4 regions of the Paenibacillus woosongensis genome follow, and region 4 is predicted to be linked to each of the others. Evidence: riboswitches for the same ligand, from Rfam matches in the RefSeq annotation. Region 4 holds a riboswitch; each other region holds the start of a gene.
The links. Region 4 has a riboswitch for cyclic di-AMP ahead of QNH46_RS00510 (C40 family peptidase). Riboswitches for the same ligand answer to the same signal wherever they lie in the genome.
Positions count from the first base shown of each region.

Region 1: another riboswitch for cyclic di-AMP. It lies ahead of QNH46_RS19690 (TrkH family potassium uptake protein); the one in region 4 lies ahead of QNH46_RS00510 (C40 family peptidase).
Region 2: another riboswitch for cyclic di-AMP. It lies ahead of QNH46_RS13075 (3D domain-containing protein); the one in region 4 lies ahead of QNH46_RS00510 (C40 family peptidase).
Region 3: another riboswitch for cyclic di-AMP. It lies ahead of QNH46_RS20850 (KamA family radical SAM protein); the one in region 4 lies ahead of QNH46_RS00510 (C40 family peptidase).

Region 1 is NZ_CP126084.1:4,297,115-4,304,464, forward strand. It holds gene QNH46_RS19670 (succinate dehydrogenase cytochrome b558 subunit) at 227-898, opposite strand; gene QNH46_RS19675 (LysR family transcriptional regulator) at 1,220-2,125, shown strand; gene QNH46_RS19680 (hypothetical protein) at 2,263-2,787, shown strand; gene QNH46_RS19685 (potassium channel family protein) at 2,856-3,524, opposite strand; gene QNH46_RS19690 (TrkH family potassium uptake protein) at 3,540-4,874, opposite strand; cyclic di-AMP (ydaO/yuaA leader) riboswitch at 4,986-5,149, opposite strand; gene QNH46_RS19695 (CPBP family intramembrane glutamic endopeptidase) at 5,426-7,150, shown strand; gene uvrC (excinuclease ABC subunit UvrC) at 7,119-7,350, opposite strand, start outside.
Region 2 is NZ_CP126084.1:2,860,849-2,868,198, reverse strand. It holds gene QNH46_RS13095 (alpha-glycosidase) at 1-1,307, opposite strand, end outside; gene QNH46_RS13090 (transporter substrate-binding domain-containing protein) at 1,713-2,519, shown strand; gene QNH46_RS13085 (amino acid ABC transporter permease) at 2,633-3,307, shown strand; gene QNH46_RS13080 (amino acid ABC transporter ATP-binding protein) at 3,294-4,016, shown strand; cyclic di-AMP (ydaO/yuaA leader) riboswitch at 4,188-4,367, shown strand; gene QNH46_RS13075 (3D domain-containing protein) at 4,370-5,047, shown strand; gene QNH46_RS13070 (polysaccharide deacetylase family protein) at 5,150-5,944, opposite strand; gene QNH46_RS13065 (dihydroorotate dehydrogenase electron transfer subunit) at 6,123-6,824, shown strand; gene QNH46_RS13060 (dihydroorotate dehydrogenase) at 6,821-7,350, shown strand, end outside.
Region 3 is NZ_CP126084.1:4,512,141-4,519,490, reverse strand. It holds gene QNH46_RS20890 (Blp family class II bacteriocin) at 1-140, shown strand, start outside; gene QNH46_RS20885 (M48 family metalloprotease) at 303-1,466, shown strand; gene QNH46_RS20880 (GyrI-like domain-containing protein) at 1,501-1,974, shown strand; gene QNH46_RS20875 (Cof-type HAD-IIB family hydrolase) at 2,116-2,940, shown strand; gene QNH46_RS20870 (transposase) at 3,021-3,272, opposite strand; gene QNH46_RS20865 (hypothetical protein) at 3,519-3,683, shown strand; gene QNH46_RS20860 (ankyrin repeat domain-containing protein) at 3,665-4,078, shown strand; gene QNH46_RS20855 (antibiotic biosynthesis monooxygenase) at 4,084-4,485, shown strand; cyclic di-AMP (ydaO/yuaA leader) riboswitch at 4,544-4,693, shown strand; gene QNH46_RS20850 (KamA family radical SAM protein) at 4,828-6,015, shown strand; gene QNH46_RS20845 (winged helix-turn-helix domain-containing protein) at 6,185-7,336, shown strand.
Region 4 is NZ_CP126084.1:107,154-114,503, forward strand. It holds gene motA (flagellar motor stator protein MotA) at 1-351, opposite strand, end outside; gene QNH46_RS00485 (hypothetical protein) at 545-838, shown strand; gene QNH46_RS00490 (4a-hydroxytetrahydrobiopterin dehydratase) at 1,057-1,365, shown strand; gene QNH46_RS00495 (c-type cytochrome) at 1,447-1,806, opposite strand; gene QNH46_RS00500 (GNAT family N-acetyltransferase) at 2,052-2,549, opposite strand; gene QNH46_RS00505 (C40 family peptidase) at 2,893-3,369, opposite strand; cyclic di-AMP (ydaO/yuaA leader) riboswitch at 3,374-3,512, opposite strand; gene QNH46_RS00510 (C40 family peptidase) at 3,711-4,202, opposite strand; cyclic di-AMP (ydaO/yuaA leader) riboswitch at 4,208-4,345, opposite strand; gene QNH46_RS00515 (hypothetical protein) at 4,566-5,390, opposite strand; gene QNH46_RS00520 (M1 family metallopeptidase) at 5,596-7,350, opposite strand, start outside.

The sequences.
Region 1 (7,350 bases), 1.1 Mb from region 4:
TGTTGAGCTATATTTCTTGGAATTACTTCGTAACAAAACTGCTTCGAAAGCATTTGCTTAGTTTTGTTGAGCGTTACTTCTTGGAATTACTCCGTAACAAAACTTGCTTCGTAAGCATTTGCTTAGTTTTGTTGAGCGTTACTTCTTGGAATTACTCCGTAACAAAACTGCTTCGAAAGCATTTGCTTAGTTTTGTTCGGCATTACTATCATTTAATTTATCGATCCTAGCCGACAAACGACTTCAGCGTCTGCAGCAAAGCCGTCCCTTCCGCAGCAAATTCTACGTTGCGGAATGCAAACAACGACCAGATAAACATCACGGACACGATCACAAACAGCCCCATGAAAATGTTCGAAGAAACGCGCTGCGCACGCGGGCCGACCGTAATTCCCCAGCTAACAAGGAAAGACCACATGCCGTTGGCAAAGTGGAACGAGGCCGCGATCACGCTGATAAAGTAAACAATAAAGAAAATCGGCTGCGTAACGATTCCGTGCATCACTGCACCAAGCTCCTCGTGCGTCACGTTACCCAATGCGACTTGTACCCGAGTCTCCCAAACGTGCCAGATTACAAACGCAAATACAATAACCCCGCTAATCCGCTGGAGCAAATAGCGAAGGTTCCGTTCATTGCGGAATCTGCCGTTGTTCGGCTTCGCCTGAAATGCGATATACATGCCGTATACGCCGTGGTACAGCAGCGGCAGCCAAATAAATAACGCTTCGATAACAATAACAAGCGGCAGACTGTTCAGTAATGCCACGGCATCCATGAATCCCTGCCTTCCGCCTTCAACGGCTGAAAAGTTCGTAATCATGTGTTCCAGAATAAAAAATCCTAGCGGAATGACACCCAGGAGCGAGTGCAGCTTTCTGGAATAAAACCCTTTCATAAGTGCGTGTTCCCCTTTCTCGTTTCCATCGTTCCCTATTCAATAACATCGTTCGACACCGGCCGTCAGGAAAGTACTATGACATATTCCACATCAAAACGGCCATATTCGCATGTGATTTTAATAACATGTGAACATCTTGTGTCACTTTTAATGTTACTCCTTTTTATCTTATAATGGAATTGCAATATACGTATTAATCGTTATAACATTTATGCATATCCATTTACAAGCATATAGTTTCTATGAATAGGTGATCAAGTTAAGAACTCGTTCTTTTTCAATATAACTATACGTCTAACAATCGGAGGGATGTAACCTATGATGGAAGATTTACTCGTCTTCACTACGGTTGTCGAGCAGTCCAGCTTAAACAAAGCCTCAAAGCTGCTGAATTTGTCGCAGCCGGCCCTGTCGCGCAAAATAGCCAAGCTCGAGGAGGAATGGGGCGTCGCGCTATTCGAGCGGAAAGGAAAGCGGCTTGAGCTGACCCGCGTCGGCCAGGAGGCTTATATCTACGCCATGGAGCAGCGCCAGCGCCATCAGCATTTCCTGCAATCGGTCTCCCGCTTTAAAACGGCTGAACGCAGGGTCATCACGCTCGGAGCGAGCCTGACAACGATTCAGACGACTCTCCCTTCGCTCGTGACCGCACTGATGAACAAGTTGCCGGACATCGAAGTGAAGCTTGTTACTGGCAAAACCCATGAAATCGTCTCTTATGTCCGTGACAAAAGAATTGATCTCGGCGTCGTCGCTTCGTCGATTTCCGAGCAGGGCTTGAAATGCATCCCCCTGTTTCAGGATCATCTGGAGCTGGTCGTCCCGCGGAATCATGCCCTGGCCGGGGGAAAGCCGGCCGCCATGGAGGATTTAAACGGCCTGCCTATGATCATTTTCTCCAAAGGGACATGGTACCGGAAGCTGATTGATGACCTGTTCGGACGCTACGGCATCATACCGGATGTGCGCATGGAAATCGATTCCTTCGAAGCCATTGTGCGTCTCCTCCCGACATGCCGGGCCGCTGCGCTGCTGCCGCAATCGTATCTGAGGCCCCAGCTGCTGAAAGACAATGAACTGGTGGCTCTGCCGATGAAAGAGCTGGAGCAAACGCGTCGTGAGACCTGTCTCATTTATGGCAGCAGCTCGGAGCTGACTCAAGAGACCAAAGAGTGGATTAATGATATCAAGGGCAGCTTGATCCATGCCCTGGAGCTGGAGTGATTTTACGTATTCTTCTAACGTTTGCCTTGATTACGATGATTCACGAGGGTGGAAATGGGGTATTACAACGAGTTGAGCCCTTCCTTGAGAATACATTTCATCCGCAAAGAACCAGTTAAGTTCGGAGGTGTCCATCCATGAGAACGTTTCGTACCCAGCTCACCTTCCATTGGCATAATCACCGCAAGCGGCTGTTATGGTTTGGAGCTATCGTCCTATTCCTTGATTTTTGGCTGATTGCCGGATACGGCATATATGAGCCCGATTATGCAATCGCATTGGTGATGAATAATAATTTTGCCGCAATTTCAATTTTCATCCTCCTAACCGCTTATGTTACTGCCGCCAGCTCTTTCCCGCTGCTCATGGGCTTGGGCTGGACGCGCAAGCAATACTATTGGAGCAGCCTGATCTATTTCGCTGCCTTCAGCATAGCGGTATCCCTTGCGCAGACGCTCCTTATCGCGGCGCTCAGGCAACTGCTCCCACTGATCACCTTCGATCCGGGCATTGCCGTCATTTCATATGGCATGCTATGGTATTCGCAGACTGCAGTCTTCTTCCTTCTGGCCATGGTGTTTTTTCTGACGAGTACCTTGATGTACCGGTTCGGTTTGTTCTGGGGCGTCGGATTAATCGTTGTTTATATTCTGAGTCTATAAGAGCCAAATATAAAGGAAGCTGTATCCGCCCCTCCCGGCTGACTCAGCTTCCTTTGCCATTGTATCCGTCACTCGTCCTCGTTAATGACAGCTTCAAATCTCTCGATATTCTCATTAGAACCGATCATGACCATAATATCTCCGGCATTCAGCACATCCATCGCGGTCGGGGCGACAATGACCCCCGTCTGTTTATGGATCGCAACGATGCTGCAGCTGTAATTCACACGCGGATTGATCTCGCCCAGCGTTTTGCCGGCCAGGCATGCAGGCACACTCAGCTCGACGATGCTGTACTCCTTCGACAGCTCGATGTAATCGAGCAAATTCGGCGTCACCAGCTGATGCGCCACGCGAACCCCCATATCCCTCTCTGGAAAAATAACCCGGTCCACGCCAAGCTTCTCCAGCGCCCGGCCATGCAGGACGGAAATCGCCTTTGCGACGACCGTTTTGATGCCCAAATCCTTGAGCAGAATCGCCGTCAGGATGCTCATCTGAATATCACTGCCGATTGCCACAATGCCACAATCGAAATTACGGATGCCGAGCGATTTCAGTACATCTTCATCCGTAGCATCAGCCGCGACGGCATGGGTTAAATAAGCGCTCATATCGTTGACCAACTCTTCGTTCAGGTCGACGCCAAGCACCTCGTATCCCAGATCCATTAACTCAAGCGCCAGGCTGGAGCCGAAGCGCCCCAAGCCGATCACCACAAACTGCTGCATTTTCATTGATTGGTCGAACTCCTATCCTATAATCATTTTCCCTTCGGGATAACGGTATAATTCCTTACCCTTTTTCGGACCAAGCGCATAAGCCAGCGTCAAGAGACCCAGGCGGCCGGTAAACATCATGAAGCATAAAATAATTTTGCCGATATCGGTCAAATCCAGGGTCAGCCCCATCGTTAAACCGACCGTGGCAAAAGCAGACGTCGTCTCGAACAGAATGCTCAGAAAACCCGCTTCCTCGGTCGTGGATAATATCATTGCCGCCGCTATGACGAGAAACAGCGCCAGCATCGTAATCGTGACGGCCTTAAAAATCCGCTCCTGGGACAAACGATAGCGGAAGAGCACCATATCATTGCGTCCGCGAATCATAGAAATGACCGCGCCAACCAATATCATGAACGTCGTCGTCTTGATCCCGCCGCCCGTCGAGCCCGGGGAAGCGCCGATAAACATCAGGATGATTATGAAGAATTGGGTGGCCTGGCGAAGAGTCCCGATATCCACTGAATTCGCGCCCGCCGTCCGTGTCGTGACCGACTGGAATAATGAACCCCATATTTTCCCGCCCCAATCCAAAGAGCCCATCGTTTTGGCATTCGTAAATTCGAATATAAAGATGACGAGCGCCCCGATGAAAATAAGCGATCCGGTCATGGACAGAACCACTTTGGAATGCAGCGACAGCTTGCGGCTGCGGCGGAAATCCGCGAGCTCGGACAACACAATAAAACCGAGCCCGCCCGATACGATCAGGAACATCGCTACGAAGTTAACGAGCGGATCGTCTACATACCCCGTGAGGCTGTGAAATTTCCCGAATAAATCGAAGCCGGCGTTATTGAACAGTGACACCGCATGAAACACTCCATAGTAGGCGGCCTGCCCTAGCGGCATGTCAAACGCCCAGCGAATCGCAAACAACAGGGCGGCGCTGACTTCAATGACCAGGGAATACATCAGTACCTTGCGTATGAGGCGCACGATGCCCTCCATCGTATTCTGATTCATCGCCTCCTGCAGCAGAAGGCGGTCGCGCAGCGAAATCCGCCGCTTGAACACAAGGGAGAAGAGGGTCGCCATGGTCATGAAGCCTAGACCCCCAATCTGAATAAGAGTCATAATCACGATTTGGCCGAATGACGAGAAATAAGTCCCTGTATCGCGAACGACAAGCCCCGTAACACAAGTGGCCGAGGTCGCCGTAAACAACGCATCAACGAAAGGAAGAGATTCCCCGGTTGTGGTGGCGAGCGGCGTCATCAGCAGGAGTGTTCCGGCCAGTATAATCGCCGCAAAGCCAAGCACCAATATACGCGGTGGAGATAATTTAAACCATTGGGACGGCATCGTGCTCACCTCCTCTTTCCTTGATCTGCGTTCCTCACATTTATACCCCTTTATTATGGACACTTTGGCAAAAGAAAAAAGCACTGGAAATCCAGAGCCCTTTCGGTAATGGTTCCTGCTGCAATACGCCTACGAGGTTAGCTGACGGGCTCGGGCCTGCAGAGCAGCCCTATTCGCCTCCTGCGCCGGACTTTCCCGTCCGTGCAGGGCCTGAGAAATTCACCCAAAAAAATTGGTTCCCCCGTTTTCCATTGGAAATTCGGCCGATATTCTTTTCAATTCTTTCATTTCACATTTTCATTCCATCTTTATGAATTGGATTATAAGCTTAATTAACGTCCACCACAAAGCTTGATTTACCCGAAATACCATGAAAATCACCTTTGCCGCCTGAAACGGAGCTTGCCATCCTTCATTCTCTGAGCCATACTGTATTTTTGCGGAATTATTGCCTCTTTTCTGCGCTTGGCTCGTTCGATTCTGGCGATTGCTCCATGCTTATGATATCTTTACAATGATATCCATTTACACTAGAGCAAAGGGGTTTTTGAATGTTATCCAACTTTTCGTCCGCAGGGCGAACGCCGAAGCGCACCACGCTTCGGGTGCTGGCCGCCGTAGGTTTCCTCCTTTTTCTGGCCCTGCAGGTTCTGCCGATGGCCACGCCGGATTCATTGCAGCAAATTCAGAAGACGATCACAAAGCAGCAGGCGAAGGAAATCGCTGCCGAGTTCGCCGCTTCGACACTGGAGCTGCCTGTAGCATTGGACGATGTTTTGGTTACATATGAATCTCGATCGGACATATATGGTTACTTAACCCGAGCGGGCCTGATGAAAACTTATATGCAAAATTACGATGAACAGTTTCCGCTCGAGATATTTCGCGTTCGCTTCGAGCAGCCAGACGGCATCCTTAGCGCCTTAACCGTAGACGTTAACATGTATGGCGGCAGAGTGGCCGGATTCGAACGTGTCGAAACCTACAGCAACGCCACCAGGGATCTGCTGCAGAAGCAAGGCATCACGGGCGGCAGGGGGTTGCAGGTCACGGAGGGAGACTTGACGCCCGAGGACAAAGAAAGCCTGGCTGCTCCGTATCTTAAGGCATTTGACTTCGATCCCGCTCAACTGAAGATCGAGAGCGCCGAAAACGAATCGGGTCTGATCTACGAAATTCCGGGCTATGAAGCCGGTCAATCCCGCGGGCTAATCGAATTTCGCTTCCAAGACGGAACCGTGTCCTCCATGGAAGCATATTTCGATCCCCCTGCCGCTCATCTGGACTATGTAAAAGGCCAAAAGAAGCTGGCCAGCTGGTTCACCTGGGTTGGCTACGCCCTATTCACCTTCGTGCTCGGCATTCTGGCGATCATCTATAGTGTGAAGACCAGACCGTTTTCTTCTTTTCTGCGCGGCCTGGTTCTGTCCACTGCTTACTTTATTTTTACGATGGTCGGAGCGGTTAATATGCTTCCGATGCTGGAGAAGGACGGGCTCGGAACAGAGGTCCTGATCCTCGGCTTCATCGTGCAAGGCGCACTCACTTTGGTAATATCGGCCTCTATTTACTTCTCCCTGATCGGAGGAGACGGACTCTGGCGCAAACAGGGGCTTAATTTATGGGCCAGAGCCAAGGAGCCGGGATACGGGCAGCATGTCCTGTTCTCGATGCAAAGCGCCTATTTGTGGGCTTTGATCCTGCTCGGGGCGCAATCGGTCATCTTCTTTGTCCTTGGACACACGATCGGCACCTGGTCAACGACTGATGCCACCCAGTCGGCCTACAACATGCTCTATCCCATCCTGTTCCCCTTGCTCGCCTGGGTAGCAGGGATCGGCGAGGAAGCTGTCTATCGCTTGTTCGGCATCCCGATGCTGAAGAAAATATTCCGCAGCACGTTCGTAGCCAGCTTGATCTCATCGATGATTTGGGCGTTCGGACATTCCTTGTATCCGATTTATCCCGTCTATTCACGCCCGATTGAATTGACGATTGTCGGGCTGTTGTTCAGCTTTGTTTTTCTGCGCTACGGCTATATTACCGCCATGTTCACGCATGTCATCTTCAACAGCATCCTCATGTCGCTCAGCCTTATGCTGATGGGCGGGGTGCTGAACTGGACCGCAGGGATTGTTTACATCGCTCTGCCGGCGATCGTAGCCTATGTTATATATTTGTTCAACCCGCCGGGCCGGACGGAGAGCATTCCGCCGGTACAACGCAAAGAAGAGGAGCCGCAGTTTACGACTCCTCATCCCGAAGGGCATTTATAATCTGATTGGCGAGCTTGTCGCCGATCGAAAGAGGCCGAAAGTCTTCGACGGAGGCCTCTTTTATTTTTTTGAGCGAACCGAAATGCTTCAGCAGCAGCTTGCGCCGCTTCTCTCCGATCCCCGGGATCGCGTCCAGCCGCGAGGCCACCATCGATTTGGCCCGCTGCTCCCGGTGAAACGTAATCGCGAAGCGGTGAACC
Region 2 (7,350 bases), 2.5 Mb from region 4:
AGCTTCAGTTTACGCTTGTCATGTCCTACGCTGGTCAGCAGCCGCGGCGTATCATGGCTGCACAGCATGTTGAAAATAACCTCATTGGTTTGCTGCGGATAACGCATGATGAGCGAGCCCATCTCATTGGAGAAGCTGTATCCGTCCATGCCTGCGTTAAAGAAGGTTAGCACTTTGTCGGCGAAGGGATAGTTCATGACGGAATCGAACTGATCCCCGAGCAGCCAGTTGAGGGAATCGCTCCAGACCTCTCCGATAATATAAGCATTCGGGTTGGCCGCTTTGACGACTTTTCTGAAATCGCGCCAGAAATGATGGTCAATTTCATTGGCGACGTCAAGGCGCCACCCGTCAAGATTGATTTCTTTGATCCAATATTCCGCTACGCCAAGCAAATATTCCTTCACTTCAGGATTCGCAGTGTTGAATTTCGGCATATTGCCAAAAAATCCGAACGTATCGTAAGTGGGAATGCCGTTCTTAATGGACACTGGGAATTCATTAATATGGAACCAGTCAATATACTTGGAATCCTGCCCATGCTTCAGCACATCCTGAAAAGGAGGAAATTGCTCGCTGCAATGGTTGAACACGGCGTCCAGCACAATTCGGATCCCTTTTTCGTGACAGGCCGCGACTAACCGCTTTAATAGCGCGTTGTCCCCAAAATGAGGATCGACATTCTTATAGTCGACCGTGTCGTATTTGTGATTGGAGGGGGAGGTGAAAAGTGGTGTGAAATAAATAGCATTAATACCAAGGTCGACTAAATCGTCTAAATGATCCAGAACACCTTGCAGATCGCCCCCGAAAAAATTGTCGATCTTTGGCGTTCCTCCCCAGGGTTCCGTTGGCTTAGGATCGTTAGACGGGTCGCCATTCGCAAAGCGCTCGGGCATAATTTGATAAAACACAGCCTCTTTGGCCCATTCCGGTACTTTGAAAACGTCAATCTCATGAATATAAGGAAATTCGTACAACTCGCCCGGCGGAGTAGGCGGCTCATGTCCGATCCCGCTGTCCTGCATATAAACCGTTTCGCTGCCGGCAACCAGTTTGAAGGCGTAGGAGAGCCGTTTGTATTTCGGCTTCACGGCGATTTCCCAGTAATCGAACATCGCGTCATGGGCCGCTTTTTCCATGGCCAATTCCTGATAGGTCTTCTGCCAGTCGTACTTGTCCCCGGTCATGGCGAATACTTGCTCTATATCGTCTCTTTTGGTGCGCACACGCAAATGAATCGTTGTTGGATTATAAGCATAAGCCCATTTATCGCGAGGCACGTGGTACAAAGCTTCAAGCAGCATGCGGCCACCTCCTTAACATCTGCTTCAGCTAATTAATAACCAACTCTCCCTTGGTATGAACCATTATTCCCTGAATAAGAGGAGGCCATGAGCCGCGTTTTATAATGTATAAAATCATTGATTCAGGTAACGCGATGATGTGATAAAGTTCATTGTTATTGATAAAAGGAATGAAACAGGCGGGTTTGAAGAGTGGATTTTAATGGCAATCATATAGGTTCTACTCGGGAAGTGATCTAAATAACATGAAATAGAGCAATTGACCGTGGGTATAATAGATGCAGAAAGGAAGAAAGAAAAATGTCGAAATTTTCTTTTGCATATATATGCATAATGATCTATAATTAGCCCAGTGAAATCATGAGATGATGATTAATTTTCATAACTTAGCAAGGAGAGAGAGACATGAAAAAATGGGGTACATTATTGATGGCGGTGCTGTTGCTTACGACTGCACTGGCAGCTTGCGGACAAACCAAAGAAACCAAGGACAGCTCGCAAGGATCTGACACGCCGGCAGCGAAGAAGCTGGTTCTCGGATTGAGCGCCGATTTCCCGCCATATGAGTTCCATATCAAGAATGACAAAGGGGAAGACGAGATCGTCGGATTCGACGTGGAAATCGCTAAAGAAATCGCCAAGGATATGGGGGCAGAGCTCGAAATCAAGGATATGGTGTTCTCATCCCTGCTCAATGAGCTAGGCAGCGGCCGGGTGGACATCGTCATTTCCGGATTGAGCCCGACGCCTGAGCGTGCGAAAGAAATTGAAATGTCACAAATCTACTACAACGCCAAACAGGCAGTCGTTGCCCGCGAAGCGGACAAAGATAAATATTCCACGCTTGAATCGCTGGAAGGCCTCAAGATCGGCGTTCAGAAGAGCTCGATCCAGGAGGACATCGCTAAGGAAATTCCTGGTGCGAAGCTGACCTCTCTGGCGAAGATTTCTGACATCATCATGCAGCTGAACTCGGGGCGTGTTGATGTAGCTATTATCGAAGGCCCTGTTGCCGAATCGTTCGTGAAGAATGTTGACGGCATCGTCATTACCGATGCGGAGCCGGTAACGGAGGATGACGGCTACGTCGTAGGCATTAAGAAGGGCAACAAGGAGCTGCTGGACCAAGTGAATGCCACATTGGATCGCCTGATCCAGGACGGGAGCATTGAGAAATTCGTACAAGAAGCCAGCGATCTGTCCATTAGATAACTTGGCGTTGGCAATGCGATGATAAGACAACCTGGCAGAAAATAGCGGAGCAAATTCGCTATTTTTCTGTTTTTTAACGAAACGGGCGCTGTAATTGGAGGTATGATAGGCTTATGAACTTTTTTACTGAATTTGCAACGATGTTTTGGGAATACCGCAGTTATTTTCTAACCGGACTGCAGTACACGTTATGGCTTGCTGCGTTAGGCGTATTATTCGGGTTCATTCTCGGATTGTTTGTCGCTTTGATCCGGATGTCGCCATGGGGAATCGTACGCTTTATCGGACATGCCTGGGTTGAGTTTCTGCGCGGAACGCCGATGCTAGTACAGCTGATGATCATTCACTACGGCTTGTCTTACATGTTCGATATCAATTTTGATCCGATTGAATCGGGGGCGATTACGCTGTCCATTAACAGCTCGGCTTATTTAGCGGAAATATTCCGCGCGGGCATTCAGGGCGTAGACCGCGGTCAAAGCGAAGCGGCGCGTTCGCTCGGAATGACGCAGGGTCAAACGATGCGTTTCATTATTATTCCGCAGGCGATCAAAAACGTGCTGCCGGCGATTGGCAACGAGTTCGTTGTCATCGTCAAGGAATCGTCGATCGTTTCCTTTATCGGGGTGACCGAAATGATGTTCCAGGCGGGCGCCGTTCAAGGGATTACGTATAACGGCATGATGCCGTTCCTGATCGTTGCCGTGATGTATTTTATCGTCACTTTTACACTTTCCCGCATTTTGGGCCGTTTCGAAAGGAGGCTGCAGGCTAGTGATAACCGTTAAGAATTTGCATAAAAAATTCGGCCAGCTGCATATTTTAAAAGGCATTGACCTGGAAATCAACCGCGGCGAGGTCGTCGTCGTTATCGGGCCGAGCGGATCGGGAAAAAGCACCTTCCTGCGCTGTCTGAACCGGCTTGAGGAGCCGTCCAGTGGCGAAATTCATTTCGAAGGAGAGCTTATTACCGGCAAGAATCATAATATCAACAAAACCCGTGAGAAGATGGGTATGGTATTTCAGCATTTTAACCTTTTTCCTCACAAAACGGTGCTTGAGAATATTATGATGGCTCCGCTTCAGGTGAAAAAACAGGCGAAGCAGGACGCAGAGGCCTTCGCGCTTCAGCTGTTGCGCAAAGTGGGTCTGGAGGACAAGAGCGGGGCTTACCCTTCCCAGCTGTCAGGAGGACAGAAGCAGCGCATCGCCATCGCTCGCGCCCTGGCGATGGAGCCGCATGTGATGCTGTTTGACGAGCCGACGTCCGCACTCGATCCCGAGATGGTGGGCGAGGTTCTGGAAGTCATGAAGGAGCTGGCGACAGGCGGGATGACGATGGTGATCGTCACGCATGAAATGGGCTTCGCCCGCGAGGTCGGCGACCGCATCTTGTTTATGGATCAAGGCGTTATTATCGAGCAGGGCAGCCCGCAGCAGGTGTTCGGTTCGCCGCAGAATCAGCGGACGCAGGATTTCTTAAGTAAAGTATTGTAATTTGTAATTAGAATAGCACCAAAAAGGCATGACCGTGGGTCATGCCTTTTTGGTGCCGTCTGTCAAAATTTAAATTTTTGTTACGGTTTTCGTCAATGTTTTTTCTTATAAATACTGGTTTGAATACCATTGGTAACATTTGCATGGCCCATAGGTTACAAAATTGTGATATATTCATTACGGCCGAAACACTGCCAAGGCAGGTGCGGGGGACGACTTATGACGAGCAATGCAAGTACAAGGTGACAAGCATGGCATGTCTTGGGGTGAAGCGCTGATGATCGGCGCCGGGAGCTATCCTTTTTTCCGAATCCGACAACTAACTCCGCAGGCCAAGTTAAAGGAGGAGCATCATGTTTAAACAACGTAAAGGTCTTCACAAATTGGGAATGGGGATTAAGTCAGCGGTGATTGCAGCCGGGTTGTTAGGAGCGCTGCAGGCCGTGCCAGCATATGCGGATTCAGTACATACGGCGAAGAATGGGGACACCTTCTATATTCTCGCCAAGCAGTACGGGGTCAATTTGGACAAGCTGATGAAAGCGAATCCGAGCATAGAAGCAACGAATATTTACGAAGGTTTAAAAATCACGATACCAGGACAAAACATGCAGGCGCTTTCCGCCTCTGGAAGCGAGGCTCAGCCGCTCTCTACGCTAAAAGTATTAACGGCGGAACGGGTCGTACAGGCCTGGGGCAAATCGTTTAACTACAAATCCACAGTAAAGGTCAAAGCGACAGCTTACTCTGCGGCTGCCAGCGAAAACGGGAAATGGGGCCCTGTCGACTATTATGGCAATCCTTTGAAGCTCGGAACGATCGCTGTTGATCCAAACGTCATTCCGATGGGCACCAAAGTGCTGGTCACCGGACACAGCCATCCTGATCTGCCGAAGAACGCCTTCGTCGCCACAGCGACTGATCAGGGCGGCGCGATCAAAGGGAACCGCATCGACATCTTCATTCCGGCGAGCCCGCAAAAGGTTAACGACTTTGGTTTTCAGGATGTCACGCTATATGTTTTGAATTAATACAAATTTAAGCCATGATTAGATGATATTAAATAAGGACGTCCACTGCGAGATCTGGGGATCTGCAGGGATGTCCTTTTTTTGCTTGCAAACAGGTGCTGGTTATAGTGCTTTCTTATAAGATAGCAGCTCGGGAATCGTTACGAAGCGATAGCCACGATTCCGCAGCACCTTAATAATATCCGGCAGAGCCTCGATAGTTCCCGTCAAATTGGAACCCGTACCGCCCCCGGCATGCTGCAGCACGATGGATCCCGGACCGACGGCGCTGAGCACGTTATGCTTGACCTTCTCTTTGCTTAGCGCTTTCCAATCGAGGGAATCGACGTTCCAGTTAATGATTTTGTAGCCTTGCCGCTTGGCCCATTTGAGCTGCTCCTCGTTAATTTCTCCGTAGGGGGGACGAATGAGGCGAGGTTTGTAACCGATAATCCGTTCGATCACTTTCTCGGTTCGCTCAATTTCGCTTTTGAATTCCTGGACGGATTGTTTCTTAAACAAAGGGTGGCTGTAAGAATGGTTGCCGATGATATGCCCTTCATGGTGAATTCTCCGCAGCAGCTCCGGATGCTTCTTCGCCCGGCTGCCTACGACGAAGAAAGTGGCTTTGACGCCGTGTTTCTTCAGTATATCCAACACTTTAGGGGTGAAGCGCGGATCGGGAACATCATCGAAGGTCAGGGCAATTTGCTTGACCTCAGGACCGCTGAACTTGAACGTTTCCGAGTATTTCCGCCGGAGCTCTCCCAGCGTCATTGGCTTAGCTTCGGCATTTACGGCTTGTTCGGAGGAGGTGGGTTCCGGGTTTAACACGGATTCGGCAGGCGCGGGGGCCATTCCCGTAACTAGCGCCAGGCATAACAGCCATGCGCCCGGCGCCTTGAAGAGTTTGGACATGGATACCTTCTCCTTTGATCGCTGAATGGTTATTTACTGGTATGCCCAAAACTTCACATAAATATGACCGCTCCTGCAAGGGTGTGCTATTTGTCACAGACTTGCCCGCGCAAAAATAGCATCTTTAGATAAAGCAGTGAAGCAGTAGATACGCTTATTTGTTAGTGAGGTGAGAGGCATGGCGGTTGTCATGGTAAATGTAGAAGTAGCCCCGAACATTTTCAGATTAAAGGCTGCAGGATCATACACGGGACGGATGGGCCAATTCTATATGGTTCGGGCATGGGATAAGTATCCTCTGCTCTCCAGGCCGCTCAGCATCTTTAACCGGGACGGGGGAGGCATTGAGTTTCTTTATCAGCTAGCGGGGGAAGGGACAAAGCTTCTCAGCGCTTTGCGGCCCGGAGATGAGCTCCAATTGGAGGGCCCGTTTGGAAATGGGTTCCCGGAAGTGCCGGCTGAAGAAAAAGTCGCTCTGGTCGGGGGCGGGATCGGCGCAGCTCCGTTGTTCTATGCGCTTGGCGAGTATTCTGCTGCGGACGTGTATTTGGGATTTAGCCGGGAGGCTTACTTGGTGCAGCAATTCGAAGCGGCGACGACCGGCAACGTGATAGTGGATGTGGGCGGCATTGTGCTGAAACAGGTTGATTTTAACGCTTACGATACCATTATTGCTTGCGGGCCGGAGCCGATGCTTCAAGCTGTGCAGCGCCGGAAGCAGGAATCCGCCAGTGCGGCCAAGGTGTACGTATCGCTGGAAAATCGCATGGCCTGCGGCATTGGGGCTTGTCTCGTGTGCAGTGTAAAATGCCGGGATCAACGGCGTAAGGCCTGCGCGGACGGACCGGTATTTTTGGCGGAGGAGGTAGTGTTCGAATGATTGATTTGTCGTGCAGCATCGCGGGCGTACATTTTAAAAATCCGGTCGTTATGGCTTCAGGAACTTTCGGCTTCGGCCGGGAATACGGCTCTTTGTACGATATTAACCGGTTGGGCGGCATCTCCGGTAAAGGATTGACCCTGCATCCAAAGGAAGGCAACCACGGAATTCGCGTATTCGAGACGCCTTCCGGCATGCTGAACAGTGTTGGCTTGGAGAATCCGGGCGTAGCGTCATTTTTGCGTGAGGAATGTGAGTACTGGGCAGGCTTGAAGCTGGCGAGAATCGCTAATCTGGGCGGCAATACGCTGGAGGAATATGTGGAAGGAGCGCGGCTGATCGAGGAGGATGCTCTCCGCCGCAGGGTGTCCGGAAACCAGGCCGTTGATATGATCGAGCTTAATATATCCTGTCCGAACGTCAGAGCAGGCGGTATGGCCTACGGTATTAAGACGGCGGTTGCCCGCGAGGTCGTCAGGGAAATCCGCCAGGCGACGACGCTGCCATTAATGGTCAAGCTGTCTCC
Region 3 (7,350 bases), 880 kb from region 4:
GTGCGGCCAGTGGTGCCATCGGCGGCGCAGCTAGCGGAGCTTTGGCTGGCGGTGTCGGTGCTGGACCAGGAGCGCTCGTAGGCGGAGCCGCGGGAGCGGTTGGCGGAGCTGCAGCTTATCTTCTTACGTTCTGGTGGTAATTGCCAATAGGCCGTCCAATCTGGCAGCAGCCTTTTGGACAAGCTGATCAACATTAACGATAATCATTTGATGATTTCAGTCGGGCATTCCAGCCCGGCTGAATCGTCGTTTATAGAATAAAGCAAATCTGAATCTAAAGGCAGTTATAACGGAGTGAGGCCATGATTGCAGCAAAGATCATTTTATCCATCATCATTTATTTGTTTAATGCAGTGATTGCCATAATTATTAGCAATCTTACGATTCAGCGTTACAAGGCAACGGGATCCAAGGAACGGGCCTTGTATTTGTTCGGAACGATAAGATTCACTCATTACATATACTACGTAGTTTCGATGGTTGCGATCATCATGCTGCTGGCCAGCTTTTTGCCAAAGACGAAGCTAAATTTTGTTCTCATAACGACGCTGCCATTTGCCTATTTGATGCTCAGTACGATCCTGAGCCAGGCTATTTATCACCGGGTCAGCAGAATCGTTCGAGATGTCGGAACTTCCATGCGGAAGGAACTGGCGATGGCGGCCAAGTCCAGCATTCTAATGTACTTGCCAGCACTCGTTGTGCTGCCGCTCAGATTCAATTGGATGAAGATCGAGCTAAGCGGTCTATGGTCCTGTCTGTTCATATTCATCGGAATCGCGGCCTATAACCTTGCGTATCCTTATCTGCTTCGCATTACTTTATCGGCCAGGCCGCTGAGGGATGAGAGGAAGAAGGCGGATATCGAGGGGTTTTTGCACAAACATGAGATGAAGCGGGTACAGGTATTTGAATGGCCGACAACTGACAGCAAAGTAGCTAATGCGCTCGTCTGCGGCCTGATTTATAAGCAGGTGTTCGTAGCCAGCTATTTGCTGGAGAATCTTTCGTTAGATGAAGTAAATGCCATTCTTGCCCATGAGATCGGTCATATCAGAAGGTTCCATTTATGGATTAAAGCCGTTCTGTTCGTTGCGGCAATTCCTTTATTTTTAGGCCTGACGTCGTTGATGGATCAAGCAGAGGCTAATGGGTTTCACATACCCATACCTGTCGGGGTTGTTTTTATTTTGGCTCTGCTGCTGGGATATTTGTGGTTTGTGAGCTCGTACGTATCGAGAAAGCTGGAGAGGGATGCGGACGAATACGTGTTAAAGATGGGAATACCAGCGAAGGTATTGATTGCCGCACTAACCAAACTGGCCGAATTGAACCATTCCGTGTTATCGATTCACAGATTCATCGAGAAGCTGCAGACGCATCCTTCGTTCGAGCACCGGATTCAGTGGATTCAAAGTGCTGCACAGCGCCGCTATGGGACGGAAGAGCGGACGATTCCCAAATAAGAAAACATATCTAATAATCCAGGAGGTATATAGGATGGAGCAGACGATTCAAATCGAAACCGGGAAGAGCATCAGATTTGAGAATGTGGCTTCCTATCGCGCAAGAATGAAGCAGTCCGAGATTGATCATAGGCTGGGCCAATTCGTTGCCGTTTTGAAAGGCAGCGGAGCTAAACGCAACGGACCGATGATCTCCGCTACTTTCGCAATAGATCATGATTCGGAAGAGCAGGTTCTGGACATGGAGTTTATGTTCCCGGTCGATCGGCCACTGGATTTGCCGGAGCCTTACGGATTCAAACCGATGTTTCAGCTGGTGAATGCGGTTCATACCAGGTATGCCGGAGATCCCGAAGGCTTGGACCGGGTATTCACAGAGCTGGTGGATTACATCCACCGCAACAAGATGATCCAGGTCTCTACCGGATACACGCTATCCATTCAACCGCCCGCCGGCGCGGAGCCGTGCTTCGATGTGTATATTGTGGTGAACGAGTCTATTCTATAACGCAAACTATTAGGTTCGTTGGATTAAACTAGCGAAATAATACCCTCAAGCTCATTCAGAGATGGTATGCTATGTATATTGCGATACTAAGCAGCTAGCTTCATAGCTTATCGACAGAATGAGTGGAGGGGACATAGAGAGATGAATTATAAAATGATCGTGCTGGATTTGGATGATACGCTGCTGCGGGATGACCATACGATTTCGCCTCGCACGAAGCAGGCGCTGATGGATGCGCAGGAGGCAGGAATGAAGGTGGTGCTGGCCTCCGGCCGCCCGACCTTTGCTATGACGCATATCGCCAAGGAATTAGAGCTGGAGAAATACGGCAGCTTTATTCTATCCTTTAATGGGGCGAAAATTACCAATTCCGCAACCCAGGAGGTCTTGTTCAGCAGTACTTTGACACCGGAAACGGCCCATGAGCTGTACGCAATCAGCAAGCAGGAGGGCGTATGGATCCATACTTACGTTGGCGATGATATCGTGACTCCGGCACATAATAAGTATACGGATATCGAAGGCGAAATTACGGGGATGCGGATTGTCGAGGTTGAGGATTTTATTGCAGCGGTTCAGGAGCCGGTCGTAAAGGTGCTCATGGTCGATGATCCGGAGAAGCTGGTTGCTTTGGAGAGCAAGCTGCAGCCGCAGCTGGCAGGGGAGCTTAACGTCGTTCGCTCCAAGCCCTTCTTCCTGGAATTTACGGAGGCGGGCGTAGATAAGGGGACGAGCCTGCACCATCTCATCCAGCAGCTGGGTATCAAGCGGGAAGAAGTTATAGCGATCGGGGATAGCTATAATGATCTGGCGATGATTGAATTTGCCGGGCTTGGCGTAGCCATGGGCAATGCTCCCGACGATATTAAGGCTGTCGCAGATTATGTAACCGACACGAATATGGAAGACGGCGTAGCTAAAGTCGTCGAGAAATATATGCTGAATCAAGCGGCATCTACCGTCTAGACACGGAAATAGAAACATAGCCATATGTACGATGAGCGTTGCCGGGGGCAGCGCTCTTTGTGCTGTTGGCGATGATCCATTCAGTAATAAACGGCGATTTGTGCGATTTCCCGTTGTTGTTCATCGATCATTTGAGATTGCTGGCGAAGAGTTTCGCCTTGGTTAACGGGTTCATTTTCAAATTCTCGATACTTTCCGACCCAGTTTCGTAATGTACCGGGGTTAATGTTTAACTCGTTTGCGATCTCCTCGAGTGACTTGGTTTGTTCTTGCACATACTTTACGGCTTCACGTTTAAATGTTTCGTTATACCGTTGTCTCGTCTCACTCATTTCGACACCTCTTTATCTTATTAGACTCATTATCTATTTTTGCACTAAGAGATGTCCACTTTTTATTCTAACTGCAGAATTACATCTAGTTACCTGAATCTGATCATTTAGTCATAAATCCGTAGTTTATTTTAGTGGAGGGAAAGATTCCACCCCTCTTATTGACAATGAGAATCATTATCAATAGAATGGAATTGATCAATCATTGAGAATGCTTATCAATTATGTAGAATGGAGGAATGGAAGATGAACCAAGCATCATTGGTATATATATCATGGCTTCTCATTATCAGTGCGGCGGTGTGCCGAAGAGAGGGCGAGCGGCAACGAGAGAGCGATGAACAGAAACAGAGAGCGAGAGGTTCGGACAGCACGGGCAAGGAGGGGTATACATGCCAAGAGGGCCTTTAAATCACGAGCTGGTACGTGAATTTATTGTAGCGGCGCATGGCGATTATGATGAGGTGGCAAGGCTGCTCAAGCAGGAACCCGCACTCGTTCATGGGGTCATTGATTGGGGGAGCGGCGATTGGGAGAGCGCCCTCGGCGCCGCATCGCATACCGGGAATTTCAGCATTGCAAGGCTGCTGCTGGCGCACGGGGCACGGATGGATATTTTTGCTGCGGCTATGCTTGGAGAGCTGAACGTCGTTAAAGCGATCGTCGAAAATCACCCCGAGACCGTCTATGCCAAAGGCCCGCACGGTATATCGCTGATTCGCCACGCCGAGGCTGGGGGAAATGCCGCCATTTTCGTCCATGAGTATTTAAGTTCATTTCTATCGAAAGAAGTGGTCGGAAAATGATGGTGATGATGAAGGCCATCCAAACGATCCGGGTTCGAAAAGGCAGGGTAAATGAAGTATTGTCCCGCTTCAGGACGCCTTCACCGGTTCATTCTTTTGAAGGCTTCCTGCTCATGGAAGTGCTGATCAAGGATAACAGCCAGGAATGCGACGAGCTGCAGGTTTGCACGACATGGGAGGATAGGCGGTATTTTGACAAATGGTCAACGAGCAGAGCTGCGCGAACGCTGCACAGCAAAGTCAGGGAGCTTAAGCCGGAAGACAGCTCCATCATTGGCTCCGAGCTGGCGACTTATGAAATAGCGGCGCTGTATGAGCCGCCTCGCCAAAAGCTTGACCCCGAACGGATCATGACAGGGCAGATGACAGAAAATAACATTAAACGTCAAATTTTAAGAATATTATAATTATTCCAATTCTCTTGTTAATTGCCCTAAGGTTGACAATCTTTCCCTTACACCGTATCATAGACACACGCTTAGTTTCTTGGTGATAGCCAGGAAAGCGGGGGAACCAGTTTTTTTTCTTGGGGCGAATCACTCATTCCTATGAGGTGTAGGGTACCATCTTACCCGAGTCCGTCAGCTAACCTCGTCAGCAGTGGATGGGTCTGTTTTAAATCATTAATTACGTCTCTTTAGACCCTGTTTTGGGGTCTATTTTTGTCTTCTGACCCTTGCTGGCGCAGCTGTGTCTAGACCCCCGGTTTGGGGTCTTTTTTGTTGATTACTAGGAAGGAGGATGTACAAATGACAAAGGCGAAAACGAAGTACATTACGAATCTGGACAGACTGACGATGATTCCGGAGGAGGAGCGGGCGCGTTTGAAACCGATTACGGAGAAGTTCGTATTTCGGGTGAACGATTATTATTTGAGCCTGATTGACTGGAACGATCCCCAGGATCCGATTCGCAAGCTGGTTATCCCGAATGAAGGGGAGCTAGAGGAATACGGCCGCTGGGATGCGTCAGACGAGGATACCAACTATGTCGTGCCGGGCTGTCAGCACAAGTATACGACGACAGCTCTGCTGATCGTGTCGGAGGTGTGCGGCGCGTACTGCCGATATTGCTTCCGCAAGCGTTTGTTCCGCAATGACGTGAAGGAGGCCATGTCCGATGTACAGCCGGGGATCGATTATATCGCCAAGCATCCCGAAATCAACAACGTCCTGTTGACCGGCGGGGACAGCCTCATTCTGGCTACGGAGAAGCTGCGGGGAATTCTGGCCCAGCTGCGTGAAATCGAGCATGTTAAGATCATTCGTCTTGGCTCCAAGATTCCTGTATTTAATCCGATGCGCATTTACGAGGACGAGGAACTGCTCGATGTGATCCGCACCTTTTCCACGCCGGAGCAGCGCATTTACGTCATGGCTCATATTAACCATCCGCGCGAAATTACGGCGGAAGCGAGACGCGGCTTCCAGGCACTGCATGAGGCTGGCGCGATCGTAGTCAACCAGACCCCCGTGCTAAAAGGCATCAACGATGACCCTGTAGTGCTTGGCGAACTGCTGGATAAGCTGTCCTGGGCAGGGGTTACGCCTTACTACTTCTTCGTGAACAGGCCGGTAGCCGGGAACCGGGATTTCGTCCTTTCCCTGGAAGAGGTCTACCGGATCGTCGAGGAGGCGAAGGCGCGCACATCCGGGCTGGGCAAACGCGTCAGACTGTCGATGAGCCATACGTCGGGCAAGATCGAAATTCTAGCAATTGAAAACGGCAAGGCCTATTTGAAATATCACCAGTCCCGTGACGGGGATTACGGCAAATTGATGATCCTCGATTGTCCGAAGGATGCGTCCTGGTTCGACGACCTTCCCGGCAATGAACAGTATTGGAAGCAGCCGGAGAAGAAGACGGATGAAATCGTCTCTGTAAACGAGCTGCCCGATTTTCCACAGAAGAGAAAACGTACGCCTGCCATGTTATAACATAATAGAACATAGTAAATCATCCCCTGAGGGGCGGCCTAAAGCAATATTGACCGCCTCCTTCGGGGATTTTTATTTTGCACCCAGATCGGTTGCGCGCTTTTCATTTCTCAGGAGGGCGGTGATCGATTATGATAAATCTAATAAGACATTTGGAGAAGGGGTAGTTATGGAGAGACTGACATTCGATCCTTCCGGCTACAAAGTAAAATGGGGCTCCGAGAGCATCACGCTGCTGGCGAAGGAGTTCGCGCTGCTGCAATTTCTGTATCGTCACCGCGACAGGGCTTTTACGCGCGATCAGCTCCTTGATCGGGTGTGGACGATGGAATACCCGGTAGAGCGGACAGTGGATGATCATATTTACCGCCTGAGGAAGAAGCTGTCTCCCTGGGCGCATATTCGCATCAATACTGTGCGGGGATACGGATACAGCCTGACCGTCGGGGAACCGAAATCCGTAATGAATCCGTCGGTTGGCGATCGCGAGGTTAATTCCTCGGTGCGGGATATTTTCAAGAAATACCACCTGTTCGGTCAAGGCAAATCGATGCTGGCGCTGGCTACGCAGAAGGACATACTCGGCTTCGAGCTGGATCCGTTCTACGCCGTTTATTTGAAATTCCTACAAGGCGATATCACCTGGTTCCTGGAAGCGGACGGCCTGCCGCTGCAAACCCGGCTGTACTGGCTGCTGATTTTATACCGAGGGACAAATCCCGAGCCGGAGCAAATACTGCGCTATTGTGAACAGGCCATTGCCCGGCAAGCCCTTTCTCCGGAGGAGCATCGCGAAATGCGTATACTTAACATTCTTGAGGTGTATGCGGATGCCGGACTTGAAGTGGAGGCGATGAAGCGGTTCGCAGAGACGAGGAAGACGGTTGAGGCGGATGGGCTCAGCGGGTTTGTCATGCCGGTAGCTCTTATGGAAATATATGTTTGCGTGCTGGCCGGAGAGCTTGAGGAAGCGGACAAGGTGGCGGAACGATTGGCCCGCTTGCTCGAGGATATGCCGTATTTGCGGGAAATCGGACGTTTTCGCATCGTTCAGGGGCTTTTGGATTTGGCGCGCGGCCGCAAAAAGGAGGCGGAGCAAAAGTTTGATGAAGGTCTGGATGTGCTGGAGATGTCGCTGAACGTCCCGCTTCGGATCATTTCGCTCTGCCAAATACTGCGATATATCGACCGGAAGCATCCTGGCCTGGAAATGCAGCACAAATATGCGTCGCTTTATGATTCTTTGGATGAAGAGCTAGGACTATCGAAATATAAGAAGGAGATGGAAGCCGTCATTGGCAGAGCATTATCTCTATCATAGCTGCCTGCGGCCGT
Region 4 (7,350 bases):
GATCATGCGCATACCGTTGCGCAGGAAATCATCGTCAATTTCCTCGACCTTGGATTCGAGCGCCAGGAGCCCCTCGCGCCGGGTAACGGTAGCCCATTCCATAAAGAGCGAGATGAGCTCTGCCTTGCTGATCATTTTTTGCTTGACGAATAATTTCTTGAACAACTTTGGAATCTTCTTCAATTCCGAGGAAGGGAAGCCTATGAACAGGCTCGCTGCGGTTCCTACCAAGATAATGATGTACGCCGCCGGGTTGTTAACCAAGTTGACGATTGGAGCTCCTTTAAGGAACATCCCCAGAACTACGGCGACTAAACCGAGAATAATACCGATGAGTGATGAAATTTCCATTATACACCTCGTCCTTGAGATAAATTGAAACCGTGCTTTCGTCCTTAAGCATCCTTGCGAAAAGACAGAAACCATCCTATAAAATAAACGGTTATCTTTTTTATCGACAGAAATCCTTTTTTTTTTAAGTGGTAATTTCGTTTATAATAAGACAATGGCTTATTTAGGAGATCGTGAAGGGAGCGAATCGCCCGTGGGAGTAAAGCACGGAAGGGAATATGAATATATTTTGGCGGAATTTACGGAGGCAGTTGGCCGTATTCCGGATTGCTATGTTTTTTTTGAGATGGAGCCTGCAGAATGGGAGGGTCTGTCCAAGGAAGAGAAGCATGAGGTGCTGGAGGCGCTGGCTGAGGATTTGTTCTTCGGACTTGGCTCCGAGCCGGTGATCACTGTGGGCAGCGCGGTTGTTATTTATGACCCGGAGGCACATCGCATTAACATATTGATCGGCGAAGAGGAACTGACATCGGTGAAGCTGGTTTAGCGGAATGAAATGATTTTGCATGCGCCTTGGGGCGTGGTAAAATATGAAGTTAGGAACAGCCAATCATCTCCTGGTTTAGGCATGAATATGGCCTGGGAAGAATAACAATAATCCAAAAGTAAAATTAATAACTACCTAATAAAGCCGTGTGCATTAAAGGTACAGGAAGTACTACATAGTTTTGGAAGTTCTTGAAAAAGAACAGGGAGGAAAAAAACATGCCGTTTACACCACAAGAAGTTGAGGCGCATTTGGAAAAGTTGGAGGGATGGGAGCTGGAGGAGGGACGCTGGATCGTTCGCAAATTTACCTTCTCCGAGTATATGAAGGGCATAGCCTTTGTGGACGAGGTCGCGGCGATCTCAGAGGCCTTTAACCACCATCCTTTTATTACGATTGATTACAAAACGGTTACGCTTCGTTTGACATCATGGGAAGCAGGTGGAATCACGGCCATAGATATTAAGGAAGCCGAGCAATACAATGAAGCATACGATAAAATGAATTCACCCGAAAAAAGCTTATAGCTGTGATGGTCATGGATTAAATACGAGACACGCCCACCGGGAACGCTTCGTTTCCTAGTGGGCGTATTTGTATCATGCTCATTATTTCTTCTCTGCAAGCCAGAGCGCGACGTTCGCAATTTCCTCATCCTGCAGCTTATCTTTGAAGCCAGGCATCATAGAGCCTTTACCCTTCGAAATAATCTTATAAAGCTGCTCGGTTGACAAGGTGGCCCCAATATGCTGCAAATTCGGCCCAGCCAAGCCTTCCAGTTGATCCCCGTGACAGCTGATGCAGTTTGCTTTGATGACGGCTTCCGCTTGCTCTGCGTTTAACGTGACTTCAGGCATTTGCGTCTTATTTTCTTGTGCTACCTGATCTTTGCCGGGCAAAGTAAAAATAAGCACCAGGGCTAGTGCACACGCGACAAAGAATAGCCCGCTCATAACCCACTTTTGCATTTAATCGTCCCTCCTATGTAAGCTACCTTATTATTATAACGGAACACGCCCTTTGATCATAGCATTTGTGACAAAAAAAGCAACGAATTCCACGTATAATCGTTCAAAATTCACAATATATTATGAGCATCCTCACAGCGCGCCAGAATCAAGCCATACGGCGTCTTTCGGAAGGGAAGTGTAAGATGGGCATATCTATGCCTGAACCGCCTTAAAGGCGTCCTCAGACGCTTTGGCAGACCATGCTATAAACGCTCACCCCGATATACCATACAATAATACGGCTTGGATATTGCTCCTGGGGTCATTTTCTCGTACAGATCGGTAATAACAAACCCCGATTTCTGATAAGCGCGGATGGCCCGCGTATTCCAGGTGAGCACTTCAAGATCGATGACGTTGGACGGTGCGCGCCGCTGCGCCTCTTTAACGATCGTTAATACAAACGACTTACCCAAACCTTGGCCGCATAAATCGGGCCGCATTCCGATTCCGAGTCTGGTGACATTCTCCATGGGAAAATACTGGGCGAATCCAGCCAAATTTCCTTCCTCGTCCAGAACGGATACATACTGCTCGGCCCGTAAGACCGGATTGCCGAATTCAACATCAAGAGCCTTCATTTGTTCCCAAGGCAGCCAGCTATAGATATCATAGGGAGAATCGTAGCGCCAAGTACTGATTGCTTCCCCATGATGCTCTTCCATAGGAACGATCTGAAACTGAATATCTCGTTTATCCATCTTGCGCCTCCTTGTACAAATGGGAAATGCCGTGCCATGGAACTTCGCCGGCGCGAACGTTTTACCACCACTGTAACGGGATTTTATTTTATTGTAAAGGCTCTAGCCAAGAGATTTTTGATGGTCAAGGGAATTATGAGGAAGGGTCATCCATTTATAGTGTAAACGGTTTAGCAAGGCGTCAAAAAAATAGTACCTATGGCGCGGATGACTGCAACCTTTTTCCCTAGCTCTTCGTTATTAAGGTAGACCGATGGAATTCCAAACAAAATGCCGCCACAATTCTGGCAGGAATTGTCGCGGCGGTGAAGTAAAAGCAGTAGACATAAATGAGGTTGAGTGATTAGGATTGAGCGGCGTGGGTAGCATAGCCGTATTTGCTGAGGATCCGTTTCGCTCCGACGTAACGTTTCTTGTAGTAGCTGTTGCTTAATTTGTCAGTGCGGATTCCTTTAGAAGAAGAGGCATGAGCGAACTTTCCATCGCCGATATAAATACCGACGTGAGATACTCCTTTGCCGGTGGTATTAAAGAATACGAGATCTCCTTCCTGGAGCTGATCCTTTGCAACAGGCGTACCCTGTTTGTACTGCGCCGCCGAGACGCGGGCTAGTTTAACACCCATTTTCTTAAAGACGTAGCTTGTAAATCCGGAGCAATCAAAACCTTTTGCGGTCGTTCCTCCGAGCTTGTAAGGTGTTCCGTAGACGGCATTAACCGCCTTGTTCAATGTCGTGTCCGAGTCGGCGTATGCGCTTGCTGTCCCCATCGTAAGAAGAATAGCCAAGCTCGTCGCCGCTGCTGTCAAAGTCTTTCTCAAGATGTTGTGCTCCTTCCAAGGCCTGCGAGGTTAGCTTAAGGATTCGGTTGAAGGTTCCCTATCATCTCTTATGTAGCGAGATCAATTCACCCATAAATGGTTCCCCCGTTTCCCGGGTGCCGGGAATTCGGCTTATCAAGTTGTATGCACCCGAAACGAAACGACTTGCAACAATAATGACAAGATTGTAACTTATCACTTTGGTTATTCTAACAAAAACGGCCATCTTTTGCAAGAAAGGCTCTGCTGCAGTATGTTGGTAAAGTTATCCTGTGCCATTTAGGAATAAAAAAAACCTGTAGGTGGGTTCGGCAAGAACCGTTACAGGTTTTCTGGACGTATTATTCTACATCGTCATGATCGTGGCTATCCACTGCAACCTCTTCGTACTTGTCTGTACTCAGGATGCGTTTGGCACCGACATAACGTTTGACATAATAATCTTCGCTTAATTTGCTGATGATTACGCCTTTCTTCGTTGAAGCGTGAGCGAAGCTCTCGCCATCAACCATAACACCAACGTGGGATATTCCATTACCGGAAGTGTTGAAGAATACGAGATCTCCAGCCTTCAGCTCATCCTTCTTGACAGCTGTTCCCATGTTGTATTGGGATGCTGATGTGCGAGGAAGCTTGATATCAAGGCTCTTGAAAACGTAAGAGGTAAATCCGGAACAATCAAAGCCGTCGGTGCTCGTACCGCCAGATACATATTTCGTGCCCAGTGCGGACTCGATGGTTGAATCCAGTTTAGAGTCTGCGAAAGCGCTGCCAGCCCCTAAGGTGAACAGGATGGACAAACTTACAGCAGCTACAGCCAACTTTTTCTTCAAAGAAGTTATGCTCCTTCCAATGCCTACGAGGTTAGCTTAAGGATTCGGTTTGAAGGTCCCCTATGATCCCTCTGAAGCGAGATCAATTCACCCAAAGTGGTTCCCCCGTTTCCCCGGTGACGGGAATTCGGCTGTGATTTTAACACCCTTTGTAACTTATTCGACAATGCTGTCTGCATCTTTGTGAATTATGACAGAAATGATTACAAATCTGTTACTTAAAAAGTACTGTTGTTATTGTAACAAGGCAGGGATCATTTGGCAATGGTTAAATTGCGAGAATTATATAGCAAGCATAGAATAAGGCCCCCGCGATTGCGCGGAGGCCTTGTGGCTCTAAGGAGGAAAGAAGATGAAGAAATTTTAACTTTTTTGTTGCCATAGACAATATAGCGAGGATATTTTCCATATTTTGAAAAAACTGCGGAAGAATGGGTATGCTTGCTGCAAAATAAGGGCCAGCAGACCCGTCCAGATCCAGGATACTGTACCGAATAAGATAAATATGATAGAGCAAGTGGCTGCGAGAATAAAGGAGATGCCAAGTCCGGGAAGAAGATGCTTCCAGCAAAGGAGCAGGGACGGCCAGGCATTGCCTCTAAATAAGTAGCCGAATTGCAGGAACAGCACCGTCTGGCGGATGAACCAGCTATAGCAGAGCCAGCCGACAGCATAAAGCATAGCGATGAGGGCAGCTGAGATGTGGCTGCCGTTTCCCTGGAGAATGGGAGACAGGGATGCGTAAGCTTTGGGCAAGAGCCACAGCATCGGGATTAGAATCAACATTAGCTCTATGAAGTAGAACAGCGTCACAGGTTTCCAAAATTTCTGCATGCCCCGGAAAAGCGGGAGGCCAGGCGCCCGTTCCTCCCCAGGAAGCAGTCCATACAAGATTCCCGCTTGAACAAGTGGAGTGAGCAGCAGGCGAAGCAAAACCATGCCGATGACTATCCATAAGTAATGATGAACCTCGGGAATTTGCCAAAATCTATTCTGCCCCTCGATGACAAACAGAATCCGGCTTAGATCGTGGGGGGGAGGGTCAGGGTAGCGGTGCAGCACCTGCACCACGGCCGTATTGACCAGCCGATATAGAAATACTCCCCACAGCAGTTGATATAGGAACAGAATGATGACGGAGGGGAACTGTCTTTTGACGCTGCTCCACCCATTGCGAATATAGGGCATGGTATTCCCTCCTCAAAGTTTTGTGAGCAACACTGCTCCGAATAGGCATCGAACAAAACTTGCATCGGAAGCATAGACCTAAGTTTTGTGAGCAACACTGCTCCGAATAGGCATCGAACAAAACTTGCATCGGAAGCGTAAACCTAAGTTTTGTGAGCAACACTGCTCCGAATAGGCATCGAACAAAACTTGCATCGTAAGCTGCTTACCATAGGAATGAGCTGGTCAGCATTTCGAGCAGCTTCGTTACGGTGACATTGGCGCGTGTGCTGACCTTCTCGTCCAGGCTGGCTTTAAAGTAGTTATTAATATGTTTGTTCTCCAGCACCAGCGTGTAATCCGGGTCGAGCATGGCCCAGGCGAGGGGTTCCCTGTAGGATAATTTCAATTGGGAACGCTCTTCCTTCCCGTCTAGTACCTTCCGTACGGTATGCCCGTCTTGGAAGGTGAAGAGGATCGGCACCTTCGCATAGGTTCCGCCCTTGCGGGCGATGTCTACGACGGCCTCGTACAGAGCATTGCTGTCCTGCCGGACCTGATAGATATCGATGTTCTCTATGGCATAGTCCGCCATTTTTCCATCATATACATACTGGTTAAAATAATTTTTCCAGGAGCGTCCCGTCGTTTGCTCAAGCACCCGCTGAAAATCCGCCGTGGTCGGATGCTTGAACCGATATTTACGCGCATAGAGGGACAGCGCCCGATTCATGGCTTTGTTGCCGATCTGCCGCTCGATGTCCAGAAGAACGAGTTTGCCGCGGTGATAGACATTCCTAGCGTAAGTATCCGCTGTGCCGAACTCCCAGGAAGGCAGAGTCAACGGCTTGGGGTCGGGGATCAATGCAGCTTGAATCGGCAGGCTGGTCGTGATCCCAAACTCCTGCTCCATCAGGCGGTCCTCGGCATAGGAAGTGAAGGCCTCGTCCAGCCAGGCTTCTTCAAATTCATTACTGGCCACCATTCCATAAAAAAATTGATGCCCGATTTCATGGATGACCGTGCGCTCCAGCTCGTCATAGCCCGGGGAGTCGCCAGTCGCCCCGAACGCCGTAATCAGGGTCGGATACTCCATTCCCCCTGCACCATTCCCGTCAGCCGGGGGTACAACGATAGATAAAGTGGAGTAGGGGTAGCTTCCATACCATTTGCTGAAATTGGATAATGCAACCTTAGCGGCATAGAAGTAACGATCCTTCAAGTCCTTGTGGATTGGATCGAGATACAGCTTGATCCGCACCCCTGGCACCTCCTCCGAAGAGAACGGCTCTTCGGCGTAGATGAAGCTTGGCGAAGCGGCCCAGGCGAAATCATGCACATCATCCGCGTAATACTGGACGATTTTGCGTTCGCCCCGCTGTATCGCAGGTTTGGTCGGAAATCCAGTAGCAGCTACCTTATACTCGCTGGGAACGTCGATATTCACGCTGTAAATGCCAAAATCGGAATAGAACTCCGAATTCCCGTGATACTGGTGCAGGTTCCAGCCCTCCGTGCTTCTTCCCCTTCTTGAGACAGGTTCGTATACGCACAGTTTGGGGAACCATTGTCCGGCCATCACAAAGTCACCGGCGGTGCCCATTCGCGCAAAAACTTTAGGAAGCTTCACGGTGAAACTCATCTTGAGCGTAATGGTCTCGCCGCCTTGCACCGACATGGGCAGACGCACTTTGGCAAGCGTCCTGTCCTTGGTGTTGCCGTCATCGGGCTGGACATACTGAATTCGGTGCAGGAGGGAAATGCCGTCCATCGTCCGGATATCGGTCAGCTCGATGGAGCCCCAGCCATCCTTCGGCATAACATCTCCACGCAGGCGTCCTCCGGATTCCTTCATAAATGTAGTTTCTGAGGAAGCGAAGGCATTGGGATATAGATGAAAGTAGAGCTCGTTCACCGTTTTTTTCCCGGGATGGGTCCAGGATAGCGTCTGGGTGCCAGTCAGCGTTCGCTCCTGTTCATT